Linked DNA regions of Sinorhizobium meliloti. The protein of the gene in region 1 binds, or shares a complex with, the protein of each later gene. Links are inferred from orthologs where the notes say so. Each region holds a gene or a part of one and is shown in the gene's direction. Other genes may lie near its edges.

The links. Proteins that work in one complex are often made in the same cells at the same time.
Region 2: the proteins of uvrB (region 1) and JOH52_RS13240 are in contact, whole or in part, in a crystal structure (PDB 7EGT), measured with the Thermus thermophilus proteins. The link is inferred for Sinorhizobium meliloti from one-to-one orthologs. Residues at the interface, in WP_096411307.1 of Thermus thermophilus: Glu23, Leu25, Arg26, Asp27, Gly28, Glu29, Arg30, Phe31, Arg55, Glu326, Asp327, Phe328, Glu379, Ser382, Gln383, His398, Gly400, Arg401; in WP_096412145.1 of Thermus thermophilus: His654, Arg656, Phe657, Gln666, Asp668, Glu669, Lys680, Arg681, Leu682, Ser683, Lys685, Tyr686, Ala687.

Annotation. Positions count from the first base shown.
Region 1 is NZ_JAGIOS010000001.1:3,077,187-3,083,310, reverse strand. Bases 295-3,848 are described here. They hold uvrB (excinuclease ABC subunit UvrB), read left to right. Parts: upstream 295-690; coding sequence 691-3,648; downstream 3,649-3,848. Other genes in these bases: JOH52_RS14905 (DMT family protein), read right to left, coding at 295-476. Also shown: JOH52_RS14910 (hypothetical protein), read left to right, coding at 1-93; more of JOH52_RS14905, read right to left, coding at 123-294; JOH52_RS14895 (hypothetical protein), read left to right, coding at 3,947-4,540; JOH52_RS14890 (J domain-containing protein), read right to left, coding at 4,810-5,427. UniProt on the Escherichia coli protein: The UvrABC repair system catalyzes the recognition and processing of DNA lesions. A damage recognition complex composed of 2 UvrA and 2 UvrB subunits scans DNA for abnormalities.
Region 2 is NZ_JAGIOS010000001.1:2,769,928-2,776,511, reverse strand. The notes cover bases 1,294-4,417. They hold JOH52_RS13240 (ATP-dependent helicase), read left to right. Parts: upstream 1,294-1,630; coding sequence 1,631-4,204; downstream 4,205-4,417. Other genes in these bases: JOH52_RS13235 (GNAT family N-acetyltransferase), read right to left, coding at 4,254-4,417; JOH52_RS13245 (carboxymuconolactone decarboxylase family protein), read left to right, coding at 1,294-1,505. Also shown: JOH52_RS13250 (cyclase family protein), read left to right, coding at 257-1,078; more of JOH52_RS13245, read left to right, coding at 1,095-1,293; more of JOH52_RS13235, read right to left, coding at 4,418-4,715; JOH52_RS13230 (phosphoribosyltransferase), read right to left, coding at 4,752-5,462; JOH52_RS13225 (GGDEF domain-containing protein), read left to right, coding at 5,585-6,584. UniProt on the Escherichia coli protein: A helicase with DNA-dependent ATPase activity. Unwinds DNA duplexes with 3'-5' polarity. Translocates on single-stranded DNA with 3'-5' polarity. Initiates unwinding more efficiently from a nicked substrate than double-stranded DNA.

The DNA of each region.
Region 1 (6,124 bases):
ACGCCCGACCGGCGCTTCCATGCGTCTTTTCTGGTGGGCGCGGTTCTTTACCAGCTCACATGGATGTATCGCGCCTTCGACCTTCTCGATTGACAGGGGCAAACGCCCCTCGTGGCGACGTCTCACCCCTTGAAGATGAACGACGCCCCGAGCGCGATCAGCGCGAAGCCGATGAGCTGATGCCAGCCGATCGGTTCCTTCAGCCAGAAAATCGAGAAGAGGACGAAAATGGTAAGCGTGATCACCTCCTGCATCGTCTTCAGCTGCGCCGCCGAATAGACCGAATGTCCAATGCGGTTCGCCGGCACGGCCAGCCAATATTCGAAGAAGGCGATCCCCCAGCTTGCGACGATGACGATGTAGAGCGGCGACGAAGTGAACTTCAGGTGGCCGTACCAGGCGAAGGTCATGAAGACATTGGAGAGGAGCAGCAGGATGACCGGCCAGACATAGGCAGGATTGATGGCAAATGGCATGGAAACCTCGGGAAGAGCGCGAATCGCACGCCGAGGATGCTCCGCCGAGTGCCGGCGTTGCAAGTGCCCTTAGGCTGCCAGTGCAACGATGCGACCGTCGGTTCAAGCCGCCGCCTCGAAGGTCCGGGAAACGACGAGAAGATCGCGGCTTTCCGTTTCCCTTTTGTACTCGTTCCCCCTTCACTTTCGACCTGACTCTGTCCATATTCCCGCCATGGCCAGATCAACGAAGAATTCCCCGAAGAAATCGTCGGCACCCGGCGGTTTCGAAGAAGCCCCGCAGGCGCCGCTTTCCGGTACGCCGCTCTCCGGCAATGTCTCCGACTGGGTGAAGCAGCTCGAATCGGAAGCGGAAGCGAGCACCTTCGAGAGCCGGCGCGAGGTTGCCTCCAAGGCCGGCAGGCATCGCAAGAAGGTGGAGATCTCCGCGTCGAAATCGGCCCGCGGCACATCGATGGGCGGAACGACCGATCCGAAGACGCGAGCGGCCGCGGGGCTCAATCCGGTGGCAGGCCTCGATGTCGCCTTGGAGGATGCCGACAAGCTCACCTCGGGCTCCGGCGTCACCGCCACCGTCGAGGCGCTTGCGAAGCTCATCGAGAGCGGCAATCCGCTGTTCAAGGACGGCAAGCTCTGGACGCCGCACCGCCCGGCCCGGCCTGAAAAGTCCGAAGGCGGCATCGCGATCCGCATGCAATCGGACTACGAGCCGGCCGGAGACCAGCCGACGGCGATCGCGGACCTGGTCGACGGCCTCACCTCGGGCGAGCGCAATCAAGTGCTGCTCGGCGTCACCGGCTCGGGAAAGACCTTCACCATGGCCAAGGTGATCGAGGCGACACAGCGCCCGGCCGTCATTCTGGCCCCGAACAAGACGCTCGCGGCGCAGCTCTACTCCGAGTTCAAGAACTTCTTCCCGGACAACGCGGTCGAATATTTCGTCTCCTATTACGATTACTACCAGCCGGAAGCCTACGTCCCGCGCTCGGACACCTATATCGAGAAGGAATCCTCGATCAACGAGCAGATCGACCGTATGCGCCACTCGGCGACGCGTTCGCTGCTCGAACGCGACGACGTCATCATCGTCGCCTCGGTCTCCTGCATTTACGGTATCGGCTCGGTCGAGACCTATACGGCAATGACCTTCCAGATGAGTGTCGGCGACCGGCTCGATCAGCGGCAACTCCTGGCCGACCTCGTAGCGCAGCAATACAAGCGCCGCGACATGGATTTTCAGCGGGGCTCCTTCCGCGTGCGCGGCGACACGATCGAAATCTTTCCCGCCCACCTGGAAGATGCCGCTTGGCGCATCTCGATGTTCGGAGACGAGATCGACTCGATCACCGAGTTCGATCCGCTCACCGGCCAGAAGACCGGTGACCTCAAGTCGGTGAAGATCTACGCCAATTCGCACTATGTGACGCCGCGGCCGACGCTGAACGCCGCGATCAAGGCGATCAAGGAGGAAATGAGCCAGCGCCTCGCCGAACTGGAACGCGCCGGGCGCCTTCTGGAAGCGCAGCGGCTGGAACAGCGCACCCGTTACGACATCGAGATGCTCGAGGCCACCGGCTCCTGCCAGGGCATCGAGAACTATTCGCGCTATCTCACCGGCCGCAGGCCGGGCGAGCCGCCGCCGACGCTGTTCGAATATATTCCCGACAATGCGCTGATCTTCATCGACGAGAGTCACGTCACCATTCCGCAGATCGGCGGCATGTATCGCGGCGACTTCCGCCGCAAGGCGACGCTCGCCGAATACGGTTTCCGCCTGCCCTCCTGCATGGACAACCGGCCGCTGCGCTTCGAGGAATGGGACGCGATGCGCCCCGACACCATCGCCGTGTCGGCAACCCCCGGCGCCTGGGAGATGGAACAGGCCGGCGGCGTCTTCGCCGAACAGGTGATCCGTCCGACCGGCCTCATCGATCCGCCGGTGGAGGTGCGCTCCGCCAAGACGCAGGTGGACGACGTGCTCGGCGAGATCCGCGAGACCGCAGCCGCGGGCTACCGCACCCTCGTCACCGTGCTCACCAAGCGCATGGCCGAGGACCTGACCGAATATCTGCACGAACAGGGCGTGCGGGTGCGCTACATGCATTCCGACATCGACACGCTGGAGCGCATCGAGATCATCCGCGACCTGCGCCTCGGCGCCTTCGACGTGCTGGTCGGCATCAACCTCCTGCGCGAGGGTCTCGATATTCCCGAATGCGGCTTCGTCGCCATTCTCGACGCCGACAAGGAAGGCTTCCTGCGCTCGGAAACGTCGCTCATCCAGACGATCGGCCGCGCCGCCCGTAACGTCGACGGCAAGGTCATCCTCTATGCCGACACGATCACCGGCTCGATGCAGCGGGCGATGGAGGAGACCAGCCGCCGCCGCGAGAAACAGATGGCCTACAATGCCGAGCACGGCATCACGCCCGAATCGGTCAAGGCGAAGATCTCCGACATCCTCGATTCGGTCTACGAACGCGACCATGTCCGCGCCGATATCTCCGGCGTCGCCGGCAAGGGCTTTGCCGATGGCGGCCACCTCGTCGGCAACAATCTCCAGGCGCACCTCAACGCACTCGAAAAACAGATGCGCGACGCCGCCGCGGACCTCGACTTCGAAAAGGCCGCACGCCTGCGCGACGAGATCAAGCGCCTCAAGGCGGCCGAACTGGCAGTGCTGGACGATCCGATGGCGCGAGAGGAAGCGAAATCGCAGGAGAGCAGCAAGCGAGCCAGCAAGGGGGTGCCCGGCACAACGGACTCCCTCCCCCTTGTGGGGAGTGTTGGGGAGGCGAAAAGCGATGGGGAGGGAAAGACACAGTCCTACTTCCAAAAGCCCTCGCTCGACAATATGGGACCGGGGACCGACACCGAACGTCCCCTCTTCCGCAAACCCGAACTCGATGAAATGGGCCGCGACGTGGCGATCCCTTCTTCCCGCGGCCGAGAAGAAGGTGCCCGAAAGGCAGATGAGGGGCAGTCGCTATTCAGGAAAAACACCCTGGACGAAATGACCGTCGGCCGCACGGAGAAGCCGGTACCGGGACAGGCACCGGAGAAGCCGACCCTCACCCGCGCCAAGCCGGGCGTGGGGTCCTACGAGGATCCGGCGGAGGAAAAGCGGCGCAAGAGCCGGACAAAGGGCAAGACAGGGCGTCCGGGACGGTGAGCCGGTCGTATCAGAATCCGACGATCTGCTGAGCCGCTTACCGATCACGAAGCACTCGCTGCCGCCGCAGTCGCAACCGGCTCCACCCGGTGCTGGGCCTTTCCGGACCGTCGAATTGCTCGAGAGGGTCGCTGCAAGAGGCGGCCGTAAGAACGCGTCCAAGGATACGCTAACTACCCCCTTTTTTTAGTGGTAATCCGAAATGATTAGCCCGACATACCACTCAAACCCATAAATTTTTATGGAACATTTCTCTCCCGGTTCGAATTTAAGTTGACACTAATTTAGGGAGAAAAACATGAAAACCCTGGATGTATTTCTTACGAGCACCGGCCTGGCTCTGATGGTCGGTTTTTCAACTTCGACAACGATTCCCGCGCACGCCCAGAACCTTACGGGCCCCATGCTCGTGGCTGAGCAGTGCAGCCCTCTGACGGACGCCAATTACGAAGCATGCTGCATGGCTCAGAACAGAGCGGATATCCTCACGGCCGGGCAAATAGAGCAATGCCCGCCCCTCTCCACGGCGGCCATCGGAAATTCGTTTTCCACGACCTCCACCGACAGCGGTCCTCGCAACCTGAACGGCGATGACGGCGGCGGTGGTAATCCCGGCGGCGGTGGCGGCGGCGGCGGTGGCGGCGGTGGCGGCGGTGGCGGCGGCGGCGGCGGCGGCGATCCCGGCGGTGGCGGTGGCCAAGACACCGGCAAGGGTAACCAAGACCATGGCAAGGGCAACCAGGACAACGGCAAGGGCAGCCAGGACAATGGCAAGGGCAGCCAGGATAACGGCAAAGGCAGCCAGGACAACGGCAAGGGCAGCCAGGACAACGGCAACCAGGACAACGGCAAAGGCAGCCAAGATGGCGGCCTCAAAGGTAATCAGGATTAACCAGGTCACGATCACCGCGATGGCGGGAAGTCGGGCCACTGAAGGATTGGTTGCAAGAGCGCTCGACCGCAAATGACCAGGACGTCGTGCCGGCTTTTCATAGCCGGCACGACGTCCGCGCCCTGACCACGCGCACTACATGCGTGCAGATCCGGGTGCGTTGCCGGCGAGCATCCAGCTCTGAAGGTAACCACGGCCGGACGGGAACCTATTTCACAGTGGAAGTGCTCCAACGAGCGGTACCCTGGCATGGACAGGCGGCACCTGCTCTACTCCGCCGCGCGCGCCTTCGCCTCCACCGCTTCCAATTCGTAGGAATATCCCTCGAGCATGGTGTAGGCCTGCTCGATCGCCTCGATCTGGGCTTCGGCATTCCTGATCGCCTCGGCGATCGACTGGCTGCGGGCGCGCAGCATGGAGCCGAGCACGTCTGTCTCGGGCCGCCGGCCGAGGCGGTCGAGATGCTTGCGCACGCGGGAGCGGTGGCGTTCCAGTTCCAAAATGTGGAAGCGGTTCTTGACGATGTCGTCGGAGAGCTTGCGCCGCATCGCCGCGACCGGATCGAAACTGCCGGGCTCGCGCTCGTCGAGAATGAAATCGTTGACGAGCGTCTCCAGCATCATCAGGCCCTTCAGGTCTTTCGGGTCGGCGAGTTGCGGATCGTAGCCGGTGTCATCGTAGACTTTGCGGCGCACTGGGTCCTTCAGGAGGTCGTAGGCCGCCTGCAGCTTGCCGAACTTCTCGGCATCACCGCCGCGGTCGGGATGCGCGGTCTTCACCGCCCGACGGTAGGCCGTCCGGACCGCCCGTTCGTCGGCGTCGCGCTCAATTCCAAGGAGGGCATAGGGATCGATCACGCCGGCCACCTGCTCATCGTCAACTCGCATATTCGTCTCCGGTATAGACCTACCGGTTCGCCGCGGCAGCAGCAAGCCCGCGAGGCCCGTAGGGAGAGCGCAGGCTCAACCTAAGGCCTGTTGAGATTCGGGATACCTGCCACGGCTTGTTCGATCTCCTCATCCCTGTGCTCGTCACAGGGATCCAGCCAGACCAAGTCCTTGGGCTGAATGAACTCTTCCCGCGCCGCAGACGCGGCGCTGCTGGATCTCTGTGACGAGCACAGAGATGAGGAGGAGGAGAGATTGCAGTCCTCCGATAGGTTTCCTAGGATCAATCTCAACAGACCTTAGAGCGGGATGAGGAAAAGTGTGTGCGATTTTCCGCCCGCATCCCGCTTAAACTATTGGAATCGATCACGTTCATGTTTCTAGGTCGATCCGACCTAAAAACATCGTGATCCAGTGCCGGGACGAAAATGTGGTCAAACGAAGCAATCCACGACATTCGTCCTGCGGCAGATGGCACCGAGAGGTCACGCCGGCGCTTCGGCATAAGGCATCGCCGCAGGTGCGAGGTCGCAAGAACTCCCCCTTGCCTTTTTCGCGGAATACTGCCAATCCTATCTCTGTTCGGGCGTTTTCAATCCCGGAGACTGGACTTTCGCTTTGAGCCTGGCTTGACGCCGGGACTGCCGCAAGCGGCATCGTAGACGTCTTTTCCCCGATATCGTGACCACTCGACGCC
Region 2 (6,584 bases), 310 kb from region 1 along the record:
GAGGCGCGCACCCGATGGAACGTTCCGATTTGCGCTGATTATCGTTGTTTGCAGACGTCCGGGCAATCTCGGAATGGCATCATTACGCAATTGTAACAAAAGCGATTTTGGTGGCGGCATGATGGCGCTTGCGCCCGTCCTGAAACGCACACGCCGGCGGTGAGGCGGCGGCATGTTTACAGCTTGCGTGGCTCGGTTATTCTGTTCGTCGCCGGCGGCTGTTTCGGGCCGGCTCTCGACACGAAGGGAGACGGCAATGTGCGATGCATGCGTCATCGAATCGGTCAAGCAGCGGATGGTGTCGCGGCGCGGTTTGCTCCGTGCGGCCGCGGTCGGTACGGCAGGCATTGCCGCCGCCGGCATGGGAATCGTACCTCCGGCGCTTGCCGCCGGCCACGGCAGCGTCACCGATCTCACCCATGAACTTCATGAGGAGTTTCCGACCTTCTTCGGCCAGCAGCAATTCTTCCGGGAGCAGAAGTTCAAATATGCCGAACACAAGTTCAACCTGTTCGAACTTCGGGTGAACGAGCACACCGGTACTCATGTCGACGCGCCGCTGCACTTCTCCGCCGACGGCCTTTCGGTGGCGGAGCTGCCCCTCGACAAGCTGATCGTGCCGCTCTGCGTCGTCGACATCCGCGAGAAGGCGGCCGCCGATCCGGATGCGCAGCTGACGCCGGACGACATCAAAGCGTGGATCGCCGCCAACGGGGACATTCCCGAGAACGCCTGCGTCGCCATGCTGTCGGGCTGGTCGGATCATCTCGGCAGCGACAAGTTCCGCAATGCCGACACGGCTGGAAAGATGCATTTCCCCGGCTTTCACGTCGAAGCAGCCAAGTTCCTGATCGAGGACACGAGGGCAGCCGGCATTGCCGTCGATACGCTCTCGCTCGACCACGGCATCTCACCCGATTTCGCCGCCCACTACGCCTGGCTGCCGGAAGGCCGCTGGGGGCTCGAGGCGGCCGCCAATCTCGACAAGCTGCCGGCGAAGGGCGCGACGCTGGTCCTCGGCGCGCCCAAGCACCGCGGCGGCACCGGCGGCCCGGCCCGCGTCTTCGCTCTCGTTTGAAACGCATGGAGCAAGCATGAGCACTGTTGCGCCGCCATCCGGTCCCGAATCCGACCCACGCGTCAAGGCCGTCTTCGACGACATCCGCGCGACCCGGAAATCGGACTTCATCAACAATATGTGGCTCTGGCTCGCCTTCGACCCCGATCTGCTGGAGCGGACCTGGGCGGAGGTCAAGGCGGTGATGGCGACGCCTTCGCCGCTCGACCCACTGGTGAAGGAGATGCTCTATATCGCCGTTTCCGTGACCAATGGCTGCGGCTACTGCATTCATTCCCATACCGCCGCCGCCAGGGCCAAGGGAATGACGGACGCCGAGCACGCGGATCTCCTGCGCGTCATTTCGCTTGCCGCCAAGACCAACCAGCTCGCGACGGCCCTGCAGGTGCCGGTCGATCCGGTGTTCGACGCGTCCGGCAGAACATAAAATGTCGGCATGCCGGCCTGAAAACATCAGTCTTTCCACAGGCCTGCCCGGGTGGGTGAAGGTTTCGGAATAAAAGAAGAACATCCTTTCTGGCCTTTCGGTCCCGAATCACTACATTGGGCCGCATGACCAAAGGTTTTGACGATATTCCCTTTTTCGACGAGGAGCCCGCGCCGCGGAAACCCGCGGCCGCCGACGGCGGCATCGCCGCGCGCGCCATGGCCGCCCGCGACAAGGCCCAGCGACCGGACTATGTCTCCGGGCTCAATCCGGAGCAACGGGAGGCAGTCGAGGCGCTGGAAGGTCCGGTACTCGTGCTCGCCGGCGCCGGCACCGGCAAGACGCGCGTTCTGACGACGCGGATCGCCCATATCCTTTCGACCGGCCGCGCCTATCCCTCGCAGATCCTCGCCGTCACCTTCACCAACAAGGCGGCGCGGGAAATGAAGGAGCGCATCGGCGTGCTCGTCGGCCACGCCGTCGAAGGCATGCCCTGGCTCGGCACCTTCCACTCGATCGGGGTCAAGCTCCTCCGCCGCCATGCCGAGCTGGTGGGCCTGCGGTCCGACTTCACCATCCTCGACACCGACGACGTCGTTCGCCTCATCAAGCAGCTCATCCAGGCGGAGGGTCTCGACGACAAGCGCTGGCCGGCCAAGCAGTTCGCCGGCATGATCGACACCTGGAAGAACAAGGGCCTGGACCCGTCGCAAATCCCGGAAGGCGATGCCCGCGCTTTTGCCAACGGCAAGGGCCGCGAGCTCTATGCCGCCTACCAGAACCGGCTGCTGACCCTGAATGCCTGCGATTTCGGCGACCTGCTGCTGCATCCGATCCGCATGTTCCGCGCCAATCCGGACGTGCTGAAGGAGTATCACGCCAAGTTCCGTTACATCCTCGTCGACGAGTACCAGGACACCAACACGGCGCAATATATGTGGCTGAGGCTGCTGGCCCAGCAGACGCAAGCGTCGCGAAATCGCCCCTCATCCGGCCTGCCGGCCACCTTCTCCCCGTCCGACGGGGAGAAGGGACAAGCGGCGCGTTCGCAATCCCCCCTCTCCCCGTCAGAACGGGGAGAGGGCCGGGGTGAGGGGCAACCCACCGTCAACATCTGCTGCGTCGGCGACGACGACCAGTCGATCTACGGCTGGCGCGGCGCCGAGGTGGACAACATTCTCCGCTTCGAGAAGGATTTCCCCGGCGCCAAGGTCATCAAGCTGGAGCGCAACTACCGCTCGACCGAGCATATCCTCGGCGCGGCGGCGCATCTGATTGCCCATAACGAGGGCCGGCTCGGCAAGACGCTCTTTACCGAGCGCACGAATCCCGACGACGAGAAGGTGCATGTTCATGCCGCCTGGGACTCCGAGGAGGAGGCTCGCGCGATCGGCGAAGAGATCGAGCAGCTCCAGCGCAAGAAGCACAATCTGAACGACATATCGATCCTCGTGCGCGCCTCTTTCCAGATGCGCGAATTCGAAGACCGCTTCGTCACGCTCGGCCTCAACTATCGCGTCATCGGCGGCCCTCGCTTCTATGAGCGGCTCGAAATCCGCGATGCCATGGCCTATTTCCGCCTCGTCTGCCAGCCCGCCGACGACCTCGCCTTCGAGCGGATCGTCAACACGCCGAAGCGCGGCCTCGGCGAGACGACCGTCCGCACCCTGCACGACTATGCCCGGGCCCGCGACATCCCGATGCTGGCCGCGGCAAGCGACATCGTCGAGACGGACGAATTGAAGCCGAAGGCTCGCAAGGGCCTCTTCGACGTCGTCGCCGATTTCCGCCGCTGGCAGACATTGCTCGAAACGACGCCGCACACCGAACTTGCAGAGCGGATCCTCGACGAGAGCGGCTATACCGCCATGTGGCAGGCCGACAAATCGGCGGAAGCGCCCGGGCGCCTCGAAAACCTGAAGGAGCTCATTCGTTCGATGGAAGCCTTCGAGTCCATGCGCGGCTTTCTCGAGCACGTCGCGCTGGTGATGGACGCCGAGCAGAACGAGAATATGGATGCCGTCTCCATCATGACGCTGCATTCGGCCAAGGGGCTGGAATTCGACACCGTCTTCCTGCCGGGGTGGGAGGAAGGGCTCTTCCCGCATCAGCGCGCCCTGGATGAAGGCGGCCGCGCAGGTCTGGAGGAGGAGCGCCGCCTCGCCTATGTCGGCATCACCCGTGCCAAGCGCCGCTGTCATATCTGGTTCGTTTCGAACCGCCGCATCCACGGCCTCTGGCAATCGACGCTTCCCTCGCGCTTCCTCGACGAGTTGCCGATCGCTCATGTGGAAGTGGCCGAACAGGAGGTCTCCTATGGCGGTTACGGTCGCGGCGGTTACGGCCAGTCGCGCTTCGACAAGGCCGATCCCTTCGAGAACAATTACCAGACGCCCGGCTGGAAACGCGCCCAGCAGCACCGGTCGGAGGCCACCCGAGACAACTGGGGCACCCGCTCCGGCCACGCCATCGAACGCATCGGTTACGGCGAATCGGGCCCCCGCACCCGCACCATCGAAGGCGAGCTCGTCGCCAAGTCGACGAGCGCCGAGCCCTCCCGCTTCAATGTCGGCGACCGGGTCTTCCACATCAAGTTCGGCAACGGCAACATCGCGGCGATCGAGGGCAACAAGCTGACGATCGATTTCGACCGCGCCGGGCAGAAGCGCGTGCTGGATGGGTTCGTAGAACGGGTGTGAGCACTTCCGGGAAAACCGTGCAGCGGTTTTCCGCTCTACCTTGTCGGCCTCAAAACATCTTTCGATACATAACGAAGCCCGACTTCTCGGCCACCTTGTCGTAGAGCTGCATCGCCGTGTAGTTGGTCTCGTGGGTCAGCCAATAGACACGCGGCGACCCCACGCGTTTCGCCGCTTCGTAGACTCCGTTGATGAGCGCCCGGCCGACTCCCTTGCCGCGGGCGGCCTCATCGGTGAAAAGGTCCTGCAGATAGCAATTCGGCTGGATCGACGTCGTGCTGCGGTGAAAAATGTAGTGCGTCAGTCCGATGAGCCGCCCCTCGCTTTCGGCGACCAGCGCATGCATCGGCTCATAGGCATCGAAGAAGCGGGACCAGGTCATCCGGGTGATGTCGGGATGGAGCGCGGTTTCGCCGGCTCGGCCGTAAAAGGCGTTGTAGCCGTCCCAAAGCGGCAGCCACTGCTCATAGTCGAGGCGCGTTACCGGGCGTATGGCAAGATAGTCGGACATTCTCAATCCTCGTTCGCAAGTTCAGGCGCATTACAACTATCTTTGCCCGAAGCCTGTGTCACCGCCCCTCGCCTGCCTCAACAGCGCGATCACCTCGGCATCCGTGGTCTGCTCGAAATCGTCGTAATAGATGCTGACGGCATGGAAAGGGGTGGGGCTGGCGAGACAGACGAGCCGGTCCACGTCGTCCCCCAGGCTTGCGATCGCGCTCTTCGGGGCGACCGGCACGGCGAGCATTAGTGCCGCGGCACCTGCCTGCCGCAGGGCTTTCGCCGCAGCTTTGGCCGTTCCGCCCGTGGCAATGCCGTCGTCGACAATGATGACATTGCGACCGCTTGGAGAAATTCGCGCCTGGTCGCCCAGATAGAGGACGCGGCGTCGCGCGAGTTCGAGCCTTTGCCGCTCGGTCTCCGCCTGAACGTACTTCTCGGAAGGGTTCGCGATACGCATTGCCTCGGCATTGAGCACGACCTGCGGTTCGTCGCTGTCGACCAGCGCTCCGAGACCGAATTCGGGATGACCCGGTGCGCCGATCTTGCGAACGATGAGGAGCTCGAGGGACGCGCCGAGAGTTCTTGCCACCTCGAAGGCGACCGGTACGCCGCCGCGCGGCAAGGCCATCACGAGCGGGTCGGCGAAGTCCGCTTTCTCGGTGAGATGCGCTTCGATGACGCGAGCAAGCCTTCGACCCGCATCGGCCCTGTCTGCAAAGGGTATGTCTGCAAAGGATATGCCTTCCTGGGCCATGACACCGCTCCCTGAAAAGCTCTGCGACCGATCGCCACAACTATGGAGAGAGTGATCGCTCAAATTGCAGCGAATTTCGCCAGCTTTCGTTAATGCGCCATCGTTACCAATGGCCTCGCATAATGGCTGAAACGCAAGCCGCACTTTATTTTAGCACGACAGGCCGTTTCGAAATGAGCTTTCTCTCCGCCATACCGGTCATCGCACTTCTTGCCATGCTACCCGTTCTCCTTTCTCTGCGGCCGGTTGCCGGTGTTCGGGAGTTCTCCGCCAGTTGCGCACTCTCGGCAGCGTCGGCAGGCGCCTTGACGGTTGCGGCGGCGTTGCAGGCGCCGGTCGCCGCAATGTTCGGCTATGCGGGTCTCGCCGTTTCCCTGTTTTTCGTCCTCCAGGGCCTCCGCCGGTTCCTCGCATTGTCGATTCCGGCCTCGCTTTGTCTGGTGCTCGCGTTCTCGAGCGGCGTGCTCGGCTTCATCATCGCTCTCGGCGGCCACGACAGCCCGGCCGCCGGCATGATCGTCGTTGCGGGCGTTGTCGCAGCTCTACTTCTCGTCCTTGGTCTGGCCGCAGCCGACCGCTGGCCGGGCGAAAAGCCGGCGATCCAGGTCGTTGTCGTCGGCTCCGCCGCCGTGGTTTTCACCGCCCTTGCCCATGCCCTCGGCCCATCGGCGCACGTCTTGCCGGGACCGGCGGGCTCGCCCGCTTCGAGCCTGTTCGATTTCCTGCTCGTCACCATGCGGGTGCTGTGCCTTCCCCTCCTCTTCCTGGCCATGATCCTCACGATGCAGGCCCGGGTCATCGCCGGATTGAGGGCCATGATCGCACGCGACGGCTTGACCGGTGCGCTGTCACGCGGGACGCTCATGGAAGAGGGCGAGCGGATCTTCGCCGAGTGCGTGGCACGCCAGGAGCCGGCTGCCTTCCTGCTGCTCGACCTCGATTTCTTCAAACAAATCAACGATCAGTATGGGCACGCCTGCGGCGACATGGCGCTCGCGCATTTTGCCGATACCGTCTCGGCTTTCCTCGCCGGACGGGGCGTCCTCGGACGGATCGGTGGCGAGGAATTCGGCATCGTCCTGCCGGACCACACGGAAGAGCAGGCAAGGGCGCTTGCGGAGG